One region of the Duganella sp. Root198D2 genome, then DNA from elsewhere that is predicted to be linked to it. Evidence: predicted binding sites of a transcription regulator. Region 1 holds the regulator's gene; the other holds the start of a gene.
The links. Region 1 encodes FliA, which starts transcription of late flagellar genes. Its sites were predicted from a motif close to CTAAAGTTTNNNNNNNNNNNGCCGNTA; they were not measured.
Positions count from the first base shown of each region.

Region 2: a site for FliA is predicted at 4,366-4,392, ahead of ASE26_RS16715 (flagellar protein FliT). Genes of this name have one in related genera too.

Region 1 covers NZ_LMIC01000001.1:85,965-95,294, reverse strand. The annotation lists gene ASE26_RS00460 (flagella synthesis protein FlgN) at 1-329, shown strand, start outside; gene ASE26_RS00455 (hypothetical protein) at 404-1,969, shown strand; gene motD (flagellar motor protein MotD) at 2,046-2,807, opposite strand; gene ASE26_RS00445 (flagellar motor protein) at 2,809-3,555, opposite strand; gene ASE26_RS00440 (RNA polymerase sigma factor FliA) at 3,537-4,268, opposite strand; gene ASE26_RS00435 (hypothetical protein) at 4,286-5,086, opposite strand; gene flhF (flagellar biosynthesis protein FlhF) at 5,079-6,428, opposite strand; gene flhA (flagellar biosynthesis protein FlhA) at 6,640-8,766, opposite strand; gene flhB (flagellar biosynthesis protein FlhB) at 8,782-9,330, opposite strand, start outside.
Region 2 covers NZ_LMIC01000018.1:28,690-38,019, forward strand. The annotation lists gene ASE26_RS16690 (DUF2314 domain-containing protein) at 1-196, shown strand, start outside; gene ASE26_RS16695 (CsbD family protein) at 262-468, opposite strand; gene ASE26_RS16700 (bifunctional 2-polyprenyl-6-hydroxyphenol methylase/3-demethylubiquinol 3-O-methyltransferase UbiG) at 549-1,163, opposite strand; gene ASE26_RS16705 (M13 family metallopeptidase) at 1,173-3,224, opposite strand; gene ASE26_RS16710 (HDOD domain-containing protein) at 3,458-4,273, shown strand; gene ASE26_RS16715 (flagellar protein FliT) at 4,436-4,702, shown strand; gene ASE26_RS16720 (FimV family protein) at 5,045-6,226, opposite strand; gene fumC (class II fumarate hydratase) at 6,367-7,764, shown strand; gene ASE26_RS16730 (RNA-binding S4 domain-containing protein) at 7,818-8,048, shown strand; gene ASE26_RS16735 (DUF883 family protein) at 8,074-8,361, shown strand; gene ASE26_RS16740 (DUF692 family multinuclear iron-containing protein) at 8,341-9,330, opposite strand, start outside.

The DNA of each region.
Region 1 (9,330 bases):
ACAAGTCGGCCCTGGTCAACGAAATGGCCACCCTGGCCACCGCGCGCCACCGCGCCCTCGCCGAGGCCGGTTATCCGGCGCTGGAACTGGGCATGGAATCGTGGCTGGAAGCCCAGCATGACGACGCCGCCAATATATTGTGGCAGCAACTGCTGGACCAGACCCGCGCGGCCAAGGAATTGAACCGCCTGAACGGCGTGTTGATCAACAAGCACCTGGGCCATACCCAGGGCGCACTGCAAGCCTTGCGCCCGGGGCAAACCACGGTCTACGGACCGAGCGGCATGACCACCGGCGGCACCACGCGCCGCGGCTTCATCGCCGGCTAAGCCTTTCGCAACCGGCACACCGCCGGACCTTTCGAATTAATGACTTTTTATGCAACCTTCTGCATAATGGGCGAATGCGCACATTTCTCTCAGGAATTATTCTGGCGGCCACGACCGCCCAAGCCGGTGCTGCCTCCGTTCATTCCGCCCTTGGCGGTGAACAATTCGGACTGCAGCCCGCCGACAACTACCGCCTGAGCAACGGCCGCTGCAACGACTGCGGCCAGAAGCAGGCCTTGTGGTACTTCCAGGATGAGGTGATTGCCCTGCCGGCTGCCGGTGCCAAGGATGCACCGGGCCTGGTCTGGCTGGGTTCGCCACAACTGGTGCCGCAGGCGCGCTTTGACGGAAAAGCGCTGCACACGGCCGATGGCGGCACGCTCGATTTCCGCCTGGCGCCGAAGATCGCGACCAACCGTTCCTACTTCAACGCCAGCTCGGAAGCCTTCTTCCGCCAGCGCGAAGTGCGCGTGCGCGGCCAGTGGGACGAGGCCGGCCAGCAGTTCGTGGCACGCACCATCTGGCCGCGCGACTATGTGATCGATGCGGGCAAGCTGCCAGTACAGCCCTTGTCCGGCGACGACGACCTGCAAGGTTTCGTACGTCATGCGGACGGCGGTGCGCGCGGCGAGTACGCGGTGCGCAAGGTATGGCAGCGGCCTGGCGCCGCGCCGGCCGACTTGTCCGGCAAGCCGGTGCTGGCCATGATGCTCAGCGGAGCCCAGGGCGACGACGACGAAGCATATGGCGGCCATTTCGCCATCGCCACCGGCCGGCTGGGGCCGCAGGGCGAGTGGTCGGACTGGCTGGTGAATAACTTCTACGGCCTCGATTCGACCAGCGAGAAAGGTATCGTCGCTTCGGCCCTGCCGATGGATAACTACCTGATGGACTTGAACAGCGGACAGCAGTATTACCGGCCGTCGTACATGCTGGTGGCGGTGTTGAAAGATCCGCGCACCGCGCAGGCCTACCAGGGCAATGTGAACCAGGTATTCCGCGCCTTCTATGCCCACCATTTCAGCTACCAGCACGCGGCTGCCAACTGCACCGGGATCAATGTCGACGTACTGCGCAAACTGGGCTGGCAATGGCCCCTGCAGGGTCCGACCAATCGCCTGAAGGCCGTTGGCGCTTTTGCCTACATGGCGGCGAAGGAAATGAGCATCGCCAGCGGCAAGAAGGCCTACAGCTATTTCACCGAGGAGCAGACGCGCCTGCATCCGGCGGTGGCGTTTGATGCGTTGGGCAAGGATTTGCTGAATGTGCTGGGCGGCCAGGCCGGGCGCCAGTTGAGCGGGTTCGAGCAGCAGCTGAAGTCGGATGTGGAGGCGGTGATGCTGGTGCGGATTCCGCAGATCCCTTCCAGCCGCGCGTTCGGTTCGGCGCCGGCGTATTCGATCGACGAGTTCATGGCGCGCGCGCCGGAGGATCGCAGCAAGTGGCAGGTGGTACCGGTGGAGCCACGGCCATTTCCTGAAGAGTTGATGGACGAGCAGGCGAAGCAGAACTTGCAGAAGTCGGCGTGGCCGGTGGCGGCGCTGGTACTGCTGGTTGCGACGATCGGAACTGCATGGCATTGGCGGCGCAGGCAGAAGCTGCGGGAGCAGGTGCCGCATCCGGAGCGGCTGCGCGCCTAAACCCGGTAAATCAGGGTCAGACCCAGGTCTGCGGCGGTCGCGTGTCAGGGTCTGACCCTTGGGTCTGACCCTGGTTTTACGGGTTGGGAATTTCGGTAGCCGGATCGGGGACCCCTGACAAAATCGTCACAGCCACCCGCCGATTCCGCGCCCGCGTCTCGGGATCGTCATTCGACGCCACCGGCTGGTTGTCCGCATGTCCCACCGCCGTCATGCGCGAAGCGGCAATCCCGGATTCGATAAACAGCCGCACCACAGTCCCCGCCCGCACTGCCGACAACTCCCAGTTCGACGGAAAAGCCGCATTCCTGATCGGCACATTATCGGTATGCCCCTCCACCTGCACATTGTGCGGGTCATCCTTCAGCAGCGTCGCCACCGCGGTCAGCGCCTCGCGCGACTCCCCGGTCAGCCTTGCATCGCCCGGATTGAACAGCACCGAAGCATTGATTTCCACGCTCACGCCCCGGCTATTCTGGGTCACCCTTACCTTGCCCTCTTTCACCAGCGGCGCCAGGGTACTGGCCAGGTCCTTGGCCAGCCGCGTCATCTGCTCCTTCTCCTTCTTGATCGCCTCGTTGCGCTTGCGCGAAGCGGGATTGGGAATCGGCAGGCTCTGGACTTCGGTATTGGTCGGGGGGGCAGCGCCAGCCCCGCCAAACGCATCGCCCAGCGCGTCGGAAAACACCTTGTACTTGCCAACGTTGACCGACGATACCGCGTACATCACCACAAAGAAGGCAAACAGCAGCGTGATGAAGTCGGCGTAAGAGATCAGCCAGCGCTCATGGTTCTCGGCGTCGTCGTCGAACTTGCGGCGTGCGCGGCGGTACTGCATGTCACGGCTCCCGCATCAGGGTCGCGATCCGCTCATCGATAACGCGCGTGAAGTCGCCGGTGGCGATGTCGTACATCACCGTGGCCGTCAGCTCCTGCAGGTAGACCTGGCGCGTGACGATGGTCTTGAGCTTGTTGGCGATCGGGTAGAAGAACAGGTTGGCCAGGCCGACCCCGTAAATGGTCGACACGAAAGCCACCGCAATGCCGGAACCGAGCTTGCTCGGGTCGGTCAGGTTTTCCATCACATGGATCAGGCCCAGCACAGCGCCCAGGATGCCGATGGTCGGCGAATAGCCGGCCGCCGATTCCCAGATGCGCACCGCCTGGCGCTCCGCCGTTTCGAAGGCGGTGATTTCCATGTCCAGCATCTGCCGCATCTTGTCCGGGTTGATGCCGTCCACGATCATGCGCAAACCCTTGGCGATGAACTTGTCCTTGGCGCCCAGCATGGGGCGCTCCAGCGCCAGCAGCCCGTCGCGGCGGGCCAGCATGCTCCAGTTATTGATATCGCGCGCCAACTGGGCGCGGTTGTCCGGCGGCGGCTTGAAGACCCAGCGCAGCATGGTCAGGCCACGGCGCAGGGTCGGCAAACGGGTTTGCAGCATGACAGCGCCGAACGTGCCGACTACCACGATGGCGAAGGCTGCCGGCTGCAGCAGGGAAGTGATCTTGCCGCCCTCCAGCCCCTGGCCGACGATGATGCCGGCCAGCGCCAGCAGCACTCCGGCTACGCTGGACCAGTCCATGCCTGCTCCCGCAGCGAGGCACGCAGGCGCGCCACGGCTTGTGTGTGCAACTGCGATACCCGGGATTCGGAGACGCCCATCACGGCGCCGATCTCCTTCAGGTTCAGCTCTTCCTCGTAGTAAAGGCCCATCAGCATTTTCTCACGTGGGGGTAGCGCATCAATCGCATCGATCACGGCCTGGCGGAAGTCGGTGTCGAGCAGCGCGCGCAGCGGATCGGCATCTTCATCATGGGCGTAGCGGTCGAGGAAGCTGTCGTTGCCGTCTTCCGCGTGAAAATCTTCGTAGTACACCAGTTGGTGGCCGCCGCCCTCGGACAGCATTTCCTGGTAATCGGCCAGCGACAGTTTGAGCGACTTCGCCACTTCCGACTCGGTCGGCGGGCGGCCCAGGCGCTGCTGCAGCGTGGCCATGGCGGTTTCAATCTTGCGCATGTCCTGCCGCATCGAGCGCGGCATCCAGTCGGAAGAGCGCAATTCATCGAGCATGGCGCCGCGGATGCGCATCACCGCGTAAGTCTCGAACTGGGCGCCGTGGGTTTCTTCATACCTGTTAATAGCGTCCAGCAAGCCGATCATGCCGGCCTGTACCAGGTCATCCACTTCCACACTGGGCGGCAATTTTGCCTTCATATGGTGGGCCAGGCGCTTGACCAACGGCATGTGCGTCGTCAGCAAGGAATCCTTGTCCACCTTCCCTTTGACCGTGTACATAAAGGTTCTAATTCTTTTCAGGCTCTAAAATGGTTGCAGCTCCCCATCGCAAAACGCCCTGCCAGCTGGCGGAAGGCCACTGACGCCCCGGCCAGGGGGAAGGCGTCCACCACCGCACGACCCAGCCGGGCTGCACGCTGCAGGTATTCGTCGGCCGGCACAGACCCCATGGAAACGAGGTTGACTGCCAGGTAACGGCTTGCCGCATGTGCCATATTATCGTAAACCACCCTTGCTTCGGCCTCCGAAGCGCCGGTGACCAGGATGCCGAACGGCCGGCGCCCAAGTTCATGGTTGAGCCGCTTGATCATCATATAAGCATTCTTGATCGAAGTGGCACTGTTTGACACCTGCACCACGATCTCGGAACTGGCCATCAAGGGTACCGGGAAGGCTTCGCCATCAAATTCGCCGTCCACCAGCACGATGCCGCTCTGGCTGGCCAGCACGCCGAAAGCCTTGGCCAGGCGGCGCCCTTCGTCCGGGCCACGGCGCGATTCGCCGCGCGTCATCGACACCACATTGAAGCCTTGCGGCGCCGCATGCAGCACCTGGTTCAGGCCGCAGTGCTGGCGCGCCACGTCGAGCAGGCTGGCGCCGTGGTCCAGGCCCAGGCGCGATACCACGCCGTGCGCGCTGGCGCAGGCGTCGACCAGCAGCACGTCGTTGCCCGCCTGCGACAGCGAGGCGCCCAGGTTAACCAGCATGGCGCCTTTGTCGTCCTGCGGCGTGGCCGACAGGAACGTGATGATGCGTGGCCGGGGGCCGGCCAGCATCCGGCGCAGGCCCTCGGCCTGGTCGAAATCGAAATTAGCCAAAGCGTACCTCGCGCAGCATTGGGTCGTGCACGGCGCCGGCTACCAGCAGCGGCAGTTCGGCGTCGCCGTATTTCGGGGCGGACTGGCCGCCGAAGGCGCGTCCCACCAGCGCCGCCGGATCGGCCAGGTGCAGGTCTTCCGGCACGCGCTGGCCGTTGGACGCGTAGAACAGGCGCAGCTTGTGGCGGATCACCACGTCCAGCGCGGAGCCGATCGAGGCGGCTTCGTCCAGCTTGGTGATGATGGCGCCGGCCAGGCCGCTGCCCTGGTAGGCGCGCACCACTTCGGACAGGGTTTCCTGGGTCGAGGTGGCATTCATGCACAGGATGCGCTGCACGTCGGTGCCAACGCCCTGCAACATGGCGACCTGCTCGGCCACCATCTGGTCGCGCTGGCTGACGCCGACAGTGTCAATCAGCACGGTGTGCTTGTTGCGCAGTTCATTCAGGGCGATGCGCAGGTCGGCTTCGTCTTTCACCGAGTGCACCATCACGCCCAGGATCTTGCCGTAGATGCGCAGTTGTTCGTGGGCGCCGATACGATAGGCATCGGTAGTGATCAGCGCCAGTTTTTCCGGGCCGTGGCGCATCACGCAGCGCGCGGCCAGCTTGGCGGTGGTGGTGGTCTTGCCGACACCGGTCGGGCCGACCAGGGCGAACACGCCGCCTTTTTCCAGCAGCGCGACTTCGTTGCTCATGGCGTTGATGTTGCGGGCCAGGACGGTGCGCATCCATTGCAACGCCTCGGCGCCGTCGCGGGCGGCCGGCAGCTTGTCGGTCAGGTAGCGTGCCAGGCTGGCGGAGAAGCCGGCGGCCAGCATTTCGCGCAGCACCACGGTCTTGTGCGGCTCGCGCTGCTGGGTGTTGGCGAAGGCCAGTTCGTTGAGCTGGGTTTCCATCATGCCGCGCATGGCGCGCAGTTCGCTCATCATGCTGGTCATTTCGGCAGCGGCCGTGGCTTTGGCGCTGGCGACCGCCTCCGCGACCAGCGAGGAAATGCGGTCCATGTCGACTGCCGGCGCGGCAGGTGCCGGTGCAGGTGCGATCGGGCGGGCCGGTGCGCGCGGCGCGGCTGGCGCCTGGCGGGCAGTGGCGCGTACCACCGCGGCGGCCGGCTGGGAGACCAGGGCCGGCGCCAGCTCCAGGTGCGGCGCGGGCGCTGACATCGGCGAATCCGGGGAGTGCGGGGCCAGGGCTGCGGCATCGTCGCCGGCCAGGGCCAGGATTTCCACCGCGCCGTCGACAGCGCGGTTGGAGAGGATCACCGCATCCGGGCCAAGCGCTTCGCGTACCTTGCGCAGCGCTTCACGAGATGTTGGGGCGGTAAATTTTTTAACGTTCATTTCCTGCTACTCCGGCTTATTCGCACATGGTCAAATTATTGACGATGCGTCGGGGTAACAATCGGTGGAATAGCTTGGGAAATGCCGCTTAATTCAAAACCGGCAAACCTGGGTCTGACCCGCAGGGTCAGACCCAGTCAGCGCCGCGGCCACCGGTTTGGGTGGTGCGCCGTTGATATTCGTCGAAAGTCAAAGACCTGGATTACCGGTTTTACTGCGCACCCACCAGCGAAGTAACCCGGATGGTCTTCGTCTCCGGAATCTCCGAATGCGACAGCACCTTGAGCTGTGGCAGCGCACGGCGCAGGAATTTGGACAGCAGTGGACGCAGGGCCCCCGGCACCAGCAGCACCGGCGTCACACCCAGCGCCTCCTGCTGCTGCGTTGCCGTCGCAGCCTGCTGCGCAATGGTATCGGCCAGCCCCGGCTCGATACCCGCTGAATCGCCGCCACTGGTCATGGCCTGCATCAGCAAACGTTCCAGGCGATTGTCCAGGGTCATGACCGACAGCTCGCCCCCGGCCGGGAACAGCTGCTGCACGATCGCCCGGCCCAGCGCCACACGCACTTGCGCGGTGAGGTCGTTCGGATCCTGGGTATGCGGGGTGAACTCGGCCAGCGTTTCGATAATGGTGCGCATATCGCGGATATGCACGCCCTCCGCCAACAAGTTCTGCAGCACCTTCTGCAAGGCCGACAACGACAGCATCTTCGGCACCAGGTCTTCCACCAGCTTCGGCGAATCCTTGCCCAGGTGATCCAGCAGCGACTGCACTTCGGCGCGGCCAAGCAGTTCGGAAGCGTGCGAAGTAATCAGGTGATTCAGGTGGGTTGCCACCACGGTGCCGGCATCGACCACGGTATAACCCATGCCGGTAGCCTGGTCGCGCAGCGAAGCATCGATCCAGATCGCTGGCAGGCCGAAGGCCGGGTCGGTGGTCACCATGCCGGGCAGCGTGCCGCTCGCCATGCCCGGATTGATCGCCAGGTACTGGCCGTTGAACGCCTCGCCGGTGCCAACCTCCACGCCCTTCAGCGTGATGCGGTAGGCGGAGGGCTTCAGCTCGAGGTTGTCGCGGATATGCACCGGCGGCGCCAGGAAGCCCACTTCCTGCGCAAACTTCTTGCGGATGCCCTTGATGCGCTTCAGCAGTTCTCCGCCCTGGGTCTTGTCGACCAGCGGGATCAGGCGATAGCCCACTTCCAGCCCGAGGGTATCGACCGCCAGCACGTCCTGCCAGGTTGCCTCTTCCTGCTCGGGCGCAGCCTGCGCCCCGGCCGCTGCACCGGCCGCACCGCCGCCGCCCGCACCGCCGGCCTCTTGCGTGGCATCCGCTTCCGCTTTCTCCTTCGCCTTTTTCTGCAGCATGTAGCCGGAACCGATCAGGGTCGATGCCAGCAGGATGAACACCAGGTTTGGCATACCGGGAATCAGGCCCATGCCGCCGATGATGGCGCCAGTGATGAACAGCACTTGCGGCTTGGCGAACAGCTGGCTGATCACCTGGGTGCCGATGTCGGTTTCGGAGGCCACGCGCGACACCACGATACCGGCCGCGATCGAAATCACCAGCGAAGGAATCTGCGCCACCAGGCCGTCACCGATCGCCAGCAGCACGTAGTTTTTCAGCGCGTCGGCAAAGCCCATGTCGTGCTGGATCATGCCCACCAGCAGGCCGCCCACCACGTTGATCACGGTAACCAGGATGCCGGCCACCGCATCGCCGCGCACGTATTTCGAGGCGCCGTCCATGGCGCCGTAGAACTCCGCCTCCTGCGACACTTCATTACGGCGGCGCTTCGCCTCCGGCTCGCCGATCAGTCCCGCATTCAGGTCGGCATCGATCGCCATCTGCTTGCCAGGCATTGCGTCCAGGGCGAAACGTGCGCCCACTTCAGCGATACGGCCCGCGCCCTTGGTCACGACCACGAAGTTAATGATGGTCAGGATCACGAACACCACGATACCGACCGTGTAGTTACCGCCGATCAGGAAGTGGCCGAAGGCCTCGATCACCTTACCTGCCGCATCCGGGCCGGTGTGGCCTTCGGTCAGCACGACACGGGTCGACGCCACGTTCAACGACAGGCGCAGCATGGTGGACACCAGCAGCACCGTCGGGAAAGCCATGAAGTCCAGCGGCTTGACCGTATACAGGCTGGTCAGCAGCACGATGATCGACAGTGCGATGTTAAAACTGAAGAACAGGTCGAGCACGAACGCCGGCAACGGCAAGATCATCATCGCCAGCAGCATGATGATCAGGATCGGTGCGGCCAAGGATTGGCCGTTGCCGACGATGCCTCTCATCCACGGCGGCATGTTCAGGGCGTTCATTCTCTTTTGCTCCGTTTATTTCTTGTTCAGTGGATCCATATCGTCCGGCACATCGAGCCTGGTTGGACGATCCGGGTAACGCAGGCCTGGACGATAGGCCTTGATCTGGTATACATAAGCCAATACTTCCGCCACGGCGGCGTACAGGCGCGGCGGGATTTCGTCGCCGATTTCGGTATGCTTGTGCAGCGCACGCGCCAGCGGCGGCGCTTCCAGGATGGCGACGCGGTGCTCTTTCGCCAGTTCGCGGATCCTGGCCGCCACCTGGTCGGTACCCTTGGCCACCACGCGTGGCGCGCCCTGCCCGCCTTCGGCGTACTTCAGCGCCACCGCATAATGGCTCGGGTTGGTCACCACGACGTCGGCGGTCGGCACTTCCTGCATCATGCGTTTCTTCGCCATGTCGCGCTGCAGTTGGCGGATCTTGCCCTTGATCTGCGGGTTGCCGTCCGACTCCTTGGACTCCTGGATCAGCTCCTGGCGCGTCATCTTCAGCTTGTTCGCGTAATGCCACATCTGGTACGGCGCGTCGATCAGGGCGATAAAGCCCAGTGCACCGACGAT
Region 2 (9,330 bases), on a different contig from region 1:
AGGGTTCAAAGAATACCTTGTGGGGGACCAAATTGAAGTGCCAGATAGCGAAGTCAAAGATTGGATGATCAATGATGAGGGCAAGCTCCACGGCGGATATTCCTTGCGATATGCGCGCTCCAAAATGAGCGATGCGGAAAGAGCGGCCTTCGATGAGCATGTCGGGGTAGAGTCGTATGTCACCATCGGCAGCTGACTGACCTATCAGCAAAAAAGAAAAGGGCCAGCGTGCACCTCGTGCATCCTGGCCCTTGGCAGCTATTACTGGCGATTGCCTCGGTCGATCAGCTCGTCAGTGGCGTCGTCGATCGCTTCACGCAGGTCGCCGCGCTGTTTCTGCAGCTTGCCTTCGACCTGGTTGGCGACACCCTTCACCTGCTGCTTCGAGCTGCCCACCAGTTCACCGGCTTCCTCCTGGATCTTACCGCCGATTTCCTTAGCCTTGCCCTTCACTTGGTCCTTGTTCATGATCCACTCCTCATTAAAAAAGTGCGACGAGCAAATCATACGAACAGGCATCGAGAGCCACTGTACGCAAGCTAACAGAACTAACCTTTACGCCAGACTGAAGCCAGCCATGGTTGCTGGTCCCGCGGCAAGCCTGCCGGGCGGTAATAGTGGTTGACTGGTTCGAAGCCTGCCGTGGTGAGCACTTCCGACCAGGTCTCAAAATCGTAGTAACAACCGTAGCGTGGGCCGTTCCAGCCTTCTTCATTGTGGCCACGCGGGTTGGAGCTGAACAGCACGCCGCGCGGCTTTAACGCTGCAAGCAGGTGCGCGATTACAGCGGGTAATACGGCACTGGGAACGTGGAACAGGGATGCATTGGCGAAGATGCCGTCGAACGATTCAGCCGGCAAGTCCAACGCGACAAAATCCTGGTGCAGTACGGTGCAGCCGCTCCAGCGCTGCGCCATCTCCACGAAGTGAGCCGAGCCGTCGAGGCCGACCGGCTCATGCCCAAGTGACTTGAAGGTGCGCAGGTCGCGGCCGGGGCCGCAGCCCAAATCAAGAATGCGGAACGGAGGTGTTCCTTCAATCGCATCGAGCAGCGCCGCGATGTTCTGGCTTACGTCGTGGTCGCGCGTGCCTTCCAGGAAGGCTTGCGCATTGCGCTCGTAATGCTCCAGCGTGCGGCGGGTGATCTGCTCGATGTCGTCCATTCCCCTACTTTACCAGACGCGCACGCGCTGTTCCGGCGCCAGGTAAAGCTTCTGCCCCGGCTTCACGTCGTAGGCCTGGTACCACGCGTCCAGGTTGCGCACGGTGTAAGTGCGCCACTTTGCCGGCGAGTGGCCGTCGGTCATGACCTGGTTGCGCAGTGAGGCGTCACGCGCTTTGTTGGCCCAGCTCGCGGCGTAGCCATTGAAGAAATCACGGTCTTGCGCAGGGGTGACTTTACCGCCCAGCGAAACGTGATAGGCATCCAGCGCTGCAGCGAGGCCGGCCAGGTCGGCCAGGTTTTCGCTCAGGGTCAGTGTGCCGTTCAGCTTCAGGTCGGGGAAGGCTTCATAGGAGTCGTACTGCGCTACCAGCTTGGCAGCAGCTTGCTTGAAGTGCTCGCCGTCTTCCTTGGTCCACCAGTCGCGCAGGCGGCCTTTGGAGTCGAACTGGGCGCCCTGGTCGTCGAAGCTGTGGCTGATTTCGTGGCCGATCACCGCGCCGATCGCGCCGTAGTTCAGCGCATCGCTGGCCTTCATGTCGAAGAACGGCGGCTGCAGGATCGCGGCCGGGAAGTTCAGCGCGTTCTGCATCGGCATGTTCACCGCGTTCACCACGTGGGGCGGCATGCACCATTCGGTTGGATCAACTTTCTTGCCCAGTTTTGCCAGTTGCTGCTTGTAGTGGAACTGCTCGGCGCGCAGCGCGTTGCCCATTGCGTCGTCAGGCTTGATTTCCAGGCCTTCGTAGGAAGTCCATTTGTCCGGATAGCCTACGCCCACATACAGGGTGCGCAGCTTTTCCTGCGCTTCCTTCTTGGTGGCCGGCGCCATCCAGTCCAGCGCATCGACGCGCTTGCGGAAGGAGTCGACGATATTCGACACCATGGTTTGCAGGCGTGCCTTGGCTTCTGCCGGGAAGTAGCGCTCGACGTACATCTTGCCGGCAGCATCCGGCAGCGCGCCATTGACTGCGCCCAGGCCGCGCTTCCAGCGCGGCGACAGCTGCGGCGTGCCGTTCATGGTGCGGCCATAGAACTCGAAACGCTGGTCGACGAAGGCTTTCGGCAGGAAGCCGCCGAAGTGATTCACAGTGTGGAAGGCCAGGAAGTCTTTCCAGGCCTGCAGCGGCATCTCGTTCACCAGCACTGCGCTGCCGGTGATCGCGCTCGGGTGGTAGACGATGAATTTGTTCTGCTTGCCCAGGCCGGCGGCGCGGAAGAAAGCGCGCCAGTCCATGCCAGGCGCCTTGGCGGCGAAGTCACGCATGGTCCAGCTGTTGTTGGCTTTCTGGATATCGGCGGAATCTTCACGGCTGCCGTGGGCCTGCGCCAGTTTGCGCTCCAGTTCATAAACGCGCGCGGCGCGGGCTTCCGGTTCGCTGTAGCCGGCCAGTTTCAGCATGGCGGCGATGTGGGCCTGGTAGGCGGTGCGCAACTGGTGCATGCGCTGGTTGTCGTCCAGGTAGTAGGCGCGGTCCGGCATGCCCAGGCCGCCTTGCAGGATGTAGGGGGTGTAGTGGTTCGGGTCGGTCAGGCCCTGGGCGATCCAGATGCCGAACAGGTTCTCGGTGTAGAAATTGGTGGAATTCAACGGGTCCACGTCGGCGCGGATGGAAGCGGCCAGCGCGCGCACCAGGGCGGCCTTGTCCTTGATGGCGTCGATCTTTTCCAGCTCCGGCTTGAGCGATTTCAGGCCATGCGCTTCGATGGCCGCTTCATCCATGAAGCTGCGATAGAAGTCCGTCACGCGGCGGGTATCGCCGGTGGGCGACTTGGCAGCGGTTTCGTCGATCAGCTTGACGATGCGCTCATTGGTCGCGTCGCCCAGGGCGGAACCTGCGCCCCAGCTGCCTTTGTCGGCCGGGATCTGGGTCTTGGCCAGCCATTCGGCGTTCACATGGCCAAAGAAATCGTCGCCCGGCAGCGGGGCGGCGTCCTGCGTTTGCGCGGCTGGGGCCGGGGTTGCCTGTTGGGCAATCGCCGGGGCCAGCCCGAAAGCGGCTCCACAGAAGGCCAGGGTAATGGCCAGCTTGAGCGGCGTGACGCGAGTGGATGCTTGCATTTTTTGTATCCCTATCTAGTTATAAGTGGCGGAATGAGCCAGGTTGCACTCTAACGGCAACACAGGCGCAGCATCGCCCAATTGCGACAGACTGCAAATTCCGGGGATCAAATGCAAAAAGCTGGGAATGCTGTGCGGCCCTGTCAACGTTTGTCGAAAAACTTGCTGCACTCCCCTCTGGAATCGCTATATAGTTTCACCCACAGCAACGCCGAATTTAGAGGAGATTTTTCATGAAGCTCGAAGCACTGTTCCAGAATCCAACTGCGTTGCCAACCGCCCCGAAGGTTGTTGACGAATTGATCAGCAGCTTCGACAAGGCCAGCGTCTCCACCGAGGAAATCGCCAAGAAACTGTCAGCCGACCCGGTGCTGAGTGCCAAGCTGCTGCGCCTGGCCAACTCCGCCTATTACCATGTGTCGCGCTCGATCGGCACCGTGGAAGATGCCATCCTGATGCTGGGCTTCGTCACCGTGCGCACCCTGGTGATCAGCTCCGGGCTGGTGAGCGGCTTCAAGACCGTGCCCGGGATGGACCTGCGCCAGTTCTGGCGCTACAGCCTGCGCACCGCGGTGGGAGCCAAATTCATCGCCAAGGCTTGCAAGCAAAACACCGACCTCGCCTTCACCATCGGCATGATGCATGCGATCGGCCAGCTCGTGATCCACGCCGGCATGCCTGAGCAGGCCAAAGCGCTCGACAAGGAAGCCGGCCCGCTGGATGAGCGCCGCCTGGACACCGAAAAAGCCGCGCTGGGTTACACCTATGCCGACGTCGGTGCCGAGTTGGCCAGCCGCTGGAAATTCCCGCCGACCTTCGCCGAAACCATTGCCGCCATCCCCAATCCGGGTGAGAACGAGCTGGCTGCGGTGATTCACCTGGCTGGCTGGCGCGCCCGCGTTGATGAGAACAAACTGACCCCAGAACAAATCGCTGCCTGCTATCCAAGCGCAGTGGCCGAAAGCCTGGGGCTGGAAGAAAACGCCCTGATTGATCAAATGCCATCGCTGGATGAACTGAGCGCCGGCCTCGACGAACTGATCTCCTGACCGCTTTGCTTGAGATTTGCCGTTGCGACCCTTGGGATGGGGGCGCAACGGCAATTTTTTTGGGAATTTTCCAATTATTTTTCAAAACGACCCTAAAGTCCCTTCCGAGCCTGACGTTAATCCTGACATGCGGTACTCCGCGCACAGAATCCAAGGCTCAAAATGTCCTCGACCCAAGTTCTCGCTACCTACGAAAAAATTGCCGGTTTGACCAGCCAGATGGTAGGCGCCGCGCAAGCCAGCGACTGGGATTCGCTCGACCGCATGGAAAACCAGTGCGCAGCGACTTCGGTAGCCCTGATGGGTGGTGCGGCTCCGCTGCAGGGCGATGCCCGCCAGCGCAAGATTGAACTGCTGAAACAGATCATGGCCAACGACCGCGCCATCCGCGACGTGACCGATGCCTGGCAGGATCGCCTGAACGGCTGATTCCAGCAAACGCAAAGAAAGCGCCTCCGGGCGCTTTTTTATTTTGCCCACCTTGGGGTCAGGAACGAATGCGGACAAAACAAAGGCGCCCGCTTGGGGCGCCTTGGAATTGGGAGGGGCGAGCACCAGGTATCTCCTGGTGTCGCCTCAGCGCCGGTTGCACCCGGCGTTCAGATCGCCTCAGTCGGCTATGAACTGCTTCCGGAAGGGGTCGTTTCATCAACGTCGCTCTGCGGTTCGCGTCACACTATCGGTGGTGACTGCGGCAGAACCCGGTCCGTGTGAACCCAGTATAACGCAGGTAAAAAAATCTTGTCCAGCACTGGAATGCAACGGTAGTTACTAGTGTGCAGCAACCTCCACCGCGTCTTCCAGGACTGGCACATCATCTTCCGTACTCCCCTTGCTGCGGAAGGATTGCCAGATCTTTAACGGACCCTTCGCCTGGCGTTTGCGCAGGAAGTAGATCAGGCCTGCAAGTGCTGCCAGGCCGGCGAGCACGCCACCTGCAATCATCATCAGCCGGCTGCGTGGGTTGGCCGCCAGGTCCGCGGCGACACCTGGCTTGACTGGAGTCGCGCCGGGTTTGCCGGGTGCTGCGCCTGGCTTGGCCGGCGCTGGAACCGCTTCGGTTTTGGGTACGGGCGCCGGCCCAGGTGTGGCGCTGGCGACAGCCGCAACGGCGGCGGGCGCCACCACGGCAGTCTGCAGGCGCTGCACTTTGCTTTCGATATCAGCCAGTTTGCTTGTCATGGCTTCGCATTGCCGGATTTGGGCCTCTACCACTTTGGCAGGTGCGCAGGATTGGGCAGATGCGCTGGCAGGCGGAGTGGCAATTGGCGCAGGTGAGGCTGCGGGCTTTGCGGTCGGCTTGCGGGAAGGCGGCGGCGCCTCGGTCGCGCGGCTCGCCTCGGCCTTCGGCACAGGAAGCGGTGCCGCCTGCGGTGCCGGATTGGCGGCCTGCTGCTGGGCCTTCGCCAAGGCGACTTGCTGGCGGTGCGCGAAGGCGCGTTGCGCCGCCTCGCTCAATCCGGCCTCGCCGTTATCCGGCACGACGGGTTTCGCAGCAACAGCAGCAGCAACAGCAGGCATTGGCTCCGCAGCCGGCGTCGCAGCTAGATTGACTGTCCGCTGCCCTGGCGGCTCCGGCGTCAGCCAGATCGAGGCAGCGCGGATGATCTGCCGTCCTCCACTATTCAACTCCAGGAACAAGTGCAAAGCATCGGCATGCACCGGCTGCAGCGTGGTCAAGTGCACGAAGCGCTTGTTATCGCGCCTGGCGATAGAAATATACAGCCCGCTGAGCGCGGGCGGCATCGCCACGTTGGCGCCTTTAAAGACGTCTGGATTTGCCAGCTTTGCCTGCACATCGGCCAGGTCGGCCGCCGTCAGGTCGACCAGTTCAATATCCGCCGAAAGCTGCTGGCCAACGTGGGAATTGACCTTGATCTCGCCCAGTTCGGCGGCGCGCAACGAGCCGCATAAGGCGGCAAGCAGCGGCAGCGCGAGGGCATGAATGGTCAATCGTTTGCTTAGCATGGAAGACAGGCCTATTACTTCAATGTATTCATTAACGGCAGAATATCCCGATTTTGTAGGCCTCGGCAGGGCGAGTCGCATTGGCGTTAGAATTCAGACATCACTTTCAAACGAGGGAGCTTTACATGAACAGCAGAACCGAGCGCGACAGCTTTGGTCCGATTGAAGTTCCAGCCAGCCAGTTGTGGGGCGCCCAGACCCAGCGCTCGCTCGAGCATTTCCGCATTTCCAGCGAGCGCATGCCGGTCGAACTGATCGCCGCTCTCGCCAGCGTGAAGCGCGCCGCAGCCAAGGTGAACGTCGATCTTGGCGTGCTCGATGGCAGCAAAGCCAATGCCATCATGCAGGCAGCCGATGAAGTCCTGGAGGGCAAACATGCGGGTGAGTTCCCGCTGGCGGTCTGGCAGACCGGTTCCGGCACCCAGTCGAACATGAATATGAATGAGGTGCTGGCCAATCGTGCTTCCGAGCTGCTGGGCGGCGAGCGCGGCGAAGGGCGCAAGCTGCACCCGAACGATGACGTCAACAAGGGCCAATCATCGAACGACATCTTCCCCACTGCCATGCACGTGGCGGCCGCGCAGGCTGTGGCGAACAACGTACTGCCGGCCCTGCGCCAGCTGCGCACCACGCTGCAGGCGAAGGCGCAGGCGTTCGAGGGCATCGTCAAGATCGGCCGCACCCACCTGCAGGATGCAACGCCGCTGACCCTGGGCCAGGAGTTTTCCGGCTACGTCGCGCAACTGGACTATGCCGAAAAAGCGATCGAAGCCACCCTGTCCGCCGTGCTGGAACTGGCCGCCGGCGGGACTGCGGTCGGCACCGGCCTGAATTCGCATCCTGAATATGCAACCCGCATTGCCGCCGAACTGGCAAGCCGCCTGAAGCTCCCCTTCCGCACCGCCGATAACAAGTTCGCCGCGCTGGCCGGGCATGAGGCCCTGGTATCCGCCCATGGCGCACTGAAAACCCTGGCTACCGCCTTGATGAAGCTGGCCAACGACGTGCGCTGGATGGCCTCCGGTCCGCGCTCAGGCCTGGGCGAAATCAGCATCCCGGAAAATGAACCGGGCAGCTCGATCATGCCGGGCAAGGTCAACCCGACCCAGAGCGAAGCGTTGACCATGCTGTGCTGCCAGGTGTTCGGCAACGACGTGGCAATTACAGTCGGCGGCTCGTCCGGCAACTTCGAGCTGAATGTCTTCAAGCCGCTGATTGCGCACAACTTCCTGCAAAGCGCCCGCCTGCTGGCCGACGGCATGCGCAGCTTCGATGAGCATTGCGCCCACGGCATCGAACCGAACCTGGGCCGCATTGAAGAGCTGATGGCGCGCTCCCTGATGCTGGTGACCGCGCTGGCCCCGCATATCGGTTATGATCGCGCCGCACAAATTGCGAAGCAGGCGCAGCATGAGGGCACCACCTTGAAAGAAGCGGCATTAGCCCTGGGTTTTGTGAACGAAAGCCAGTTCAATGCGTGGATTGTTCCACTGGAGATGACCAAGCCAGGCGGCAAGGGTTAATGCCAGGTGGGAATACAACACCTCCGCGCCAACCCAACAGAAAGAGGATTAAAATGCAGAAAGTAGATTTCGAATTGACAGGCGAGTACATCGAGCTGAACCAGCTCCTGAAGGTGGTTGGCCTGTGCGACAGCGGCGGCGCCGGCAAGCAGATTGTGGCTAGCGGCGATGTCAAGGTCGACGGCAAACAGGAGTTGCGAAAGACGGCGAAGATCCGGGCGGGCCAGAAGGTTCGCCTGGGCGACGTGCAGATCGAGGTTCATGCCGAGGGCAGTGCGGCCTGATTGATCCGCGCGGAGGGGTAGCTCCATGAATGGTCCCGACGAGAAGCATGTGCAGTCCCAGGAACAATTGATCGGCGACCTGCGGCAGGTCATCGAGAATGCCGAGGAGCTGCTGAAAAACACCGATCACTACACCAGCGTGCTGTACCAGTCAGCACGCGCCAAGCTCGCCCAGGCTTTGCTCGCTGCGAATGAAGAGCTGGAACGGTGCGAGGATGCGCAGCTCTTGCGCATGATCGAAACGACCCACCGCGCTAACCTGCTGCACCAGGACTTGTCCGGCGAGGACAAGTTAATGCGGGCGTTTGACTAGGATTTGCTGCTGCAGCCATTGCTGCAGGCTGGCGGCCAGATCGAAGTTTTCATCCAGCGCAAAAGCGGCGTCTAGTGCGGCGCCGAATGTTTTCCCTTCTTTTAGTTCCTGCAGCGCCGCGAATTGCGCTGCTTGCTGCGGCGTGACCTGGGCTGTCCAGGCGGGGCGGCTGAGCAGTGCGCGGCTTGGCTCATCCATCTTTTGCGGGAATTCCATGCCCTGGTGAGCGAGCCAGAGGGGCACGACGGCCCATGCCGACTCGAAGAGCCGGGCTGTGGGCTGCCAGGGGAAACTTTGCTCTTCCACGGTGTGCGGGTTGATGTCCTGCGCTTGCAGCGCCAGCTCGTGCCGCGCGTAGTGGATGCGGTGCAGTTGCCATTCCAGGCGGGCCATGTCGGGCAGGTAGGGCAGGTCTTTGGCGTGCTCGAAGCTGCGCAGGAAGGATTCCAGGTGGGCGCCGAATCGGTTCAGGTCGCCGCTGTCAGAGGGGTGGGCGCGGCCGTATTCGCGCGACAGGCCGGTGAAGAATTCCTCGCCGACCAGTTGGGCGATGACGGGGTAGGCGGCGGCCAGGGCCTTGGTCCAGGTCGACGTCAGGTTGCCCCGGTATAGGGCGAATCGTTCCGCGTGCCTGAGCTGAAGGGCTGCCTCGGCGGCGGGGGCGAACAAGGCCTCGGCAAATGACTGCTGCTGCGCGGCCAGCGCGTCTTCGCTGCCGCGGGGAAAATGTCCACTTTCGTTCCTGACCCCGGGGTGGACATTTGCTGGGGGGAAGCGGGTGGCGATGGTGGCGGCTTTGGCGGCTTCGCCGAGCAGGACTTCCAGGGACGGGATGTCGGTGTCCCATTCGACCAGCGTGGGGACGGCGCCGAAGCGGGCCAGCGCTGCTTCGTACAGGCGCCAGACGGGATCGGCGACGGCTGCGCCGTGGTGGTCGACTACGGCATCGGGGGTGACGAGGTGGCCGGC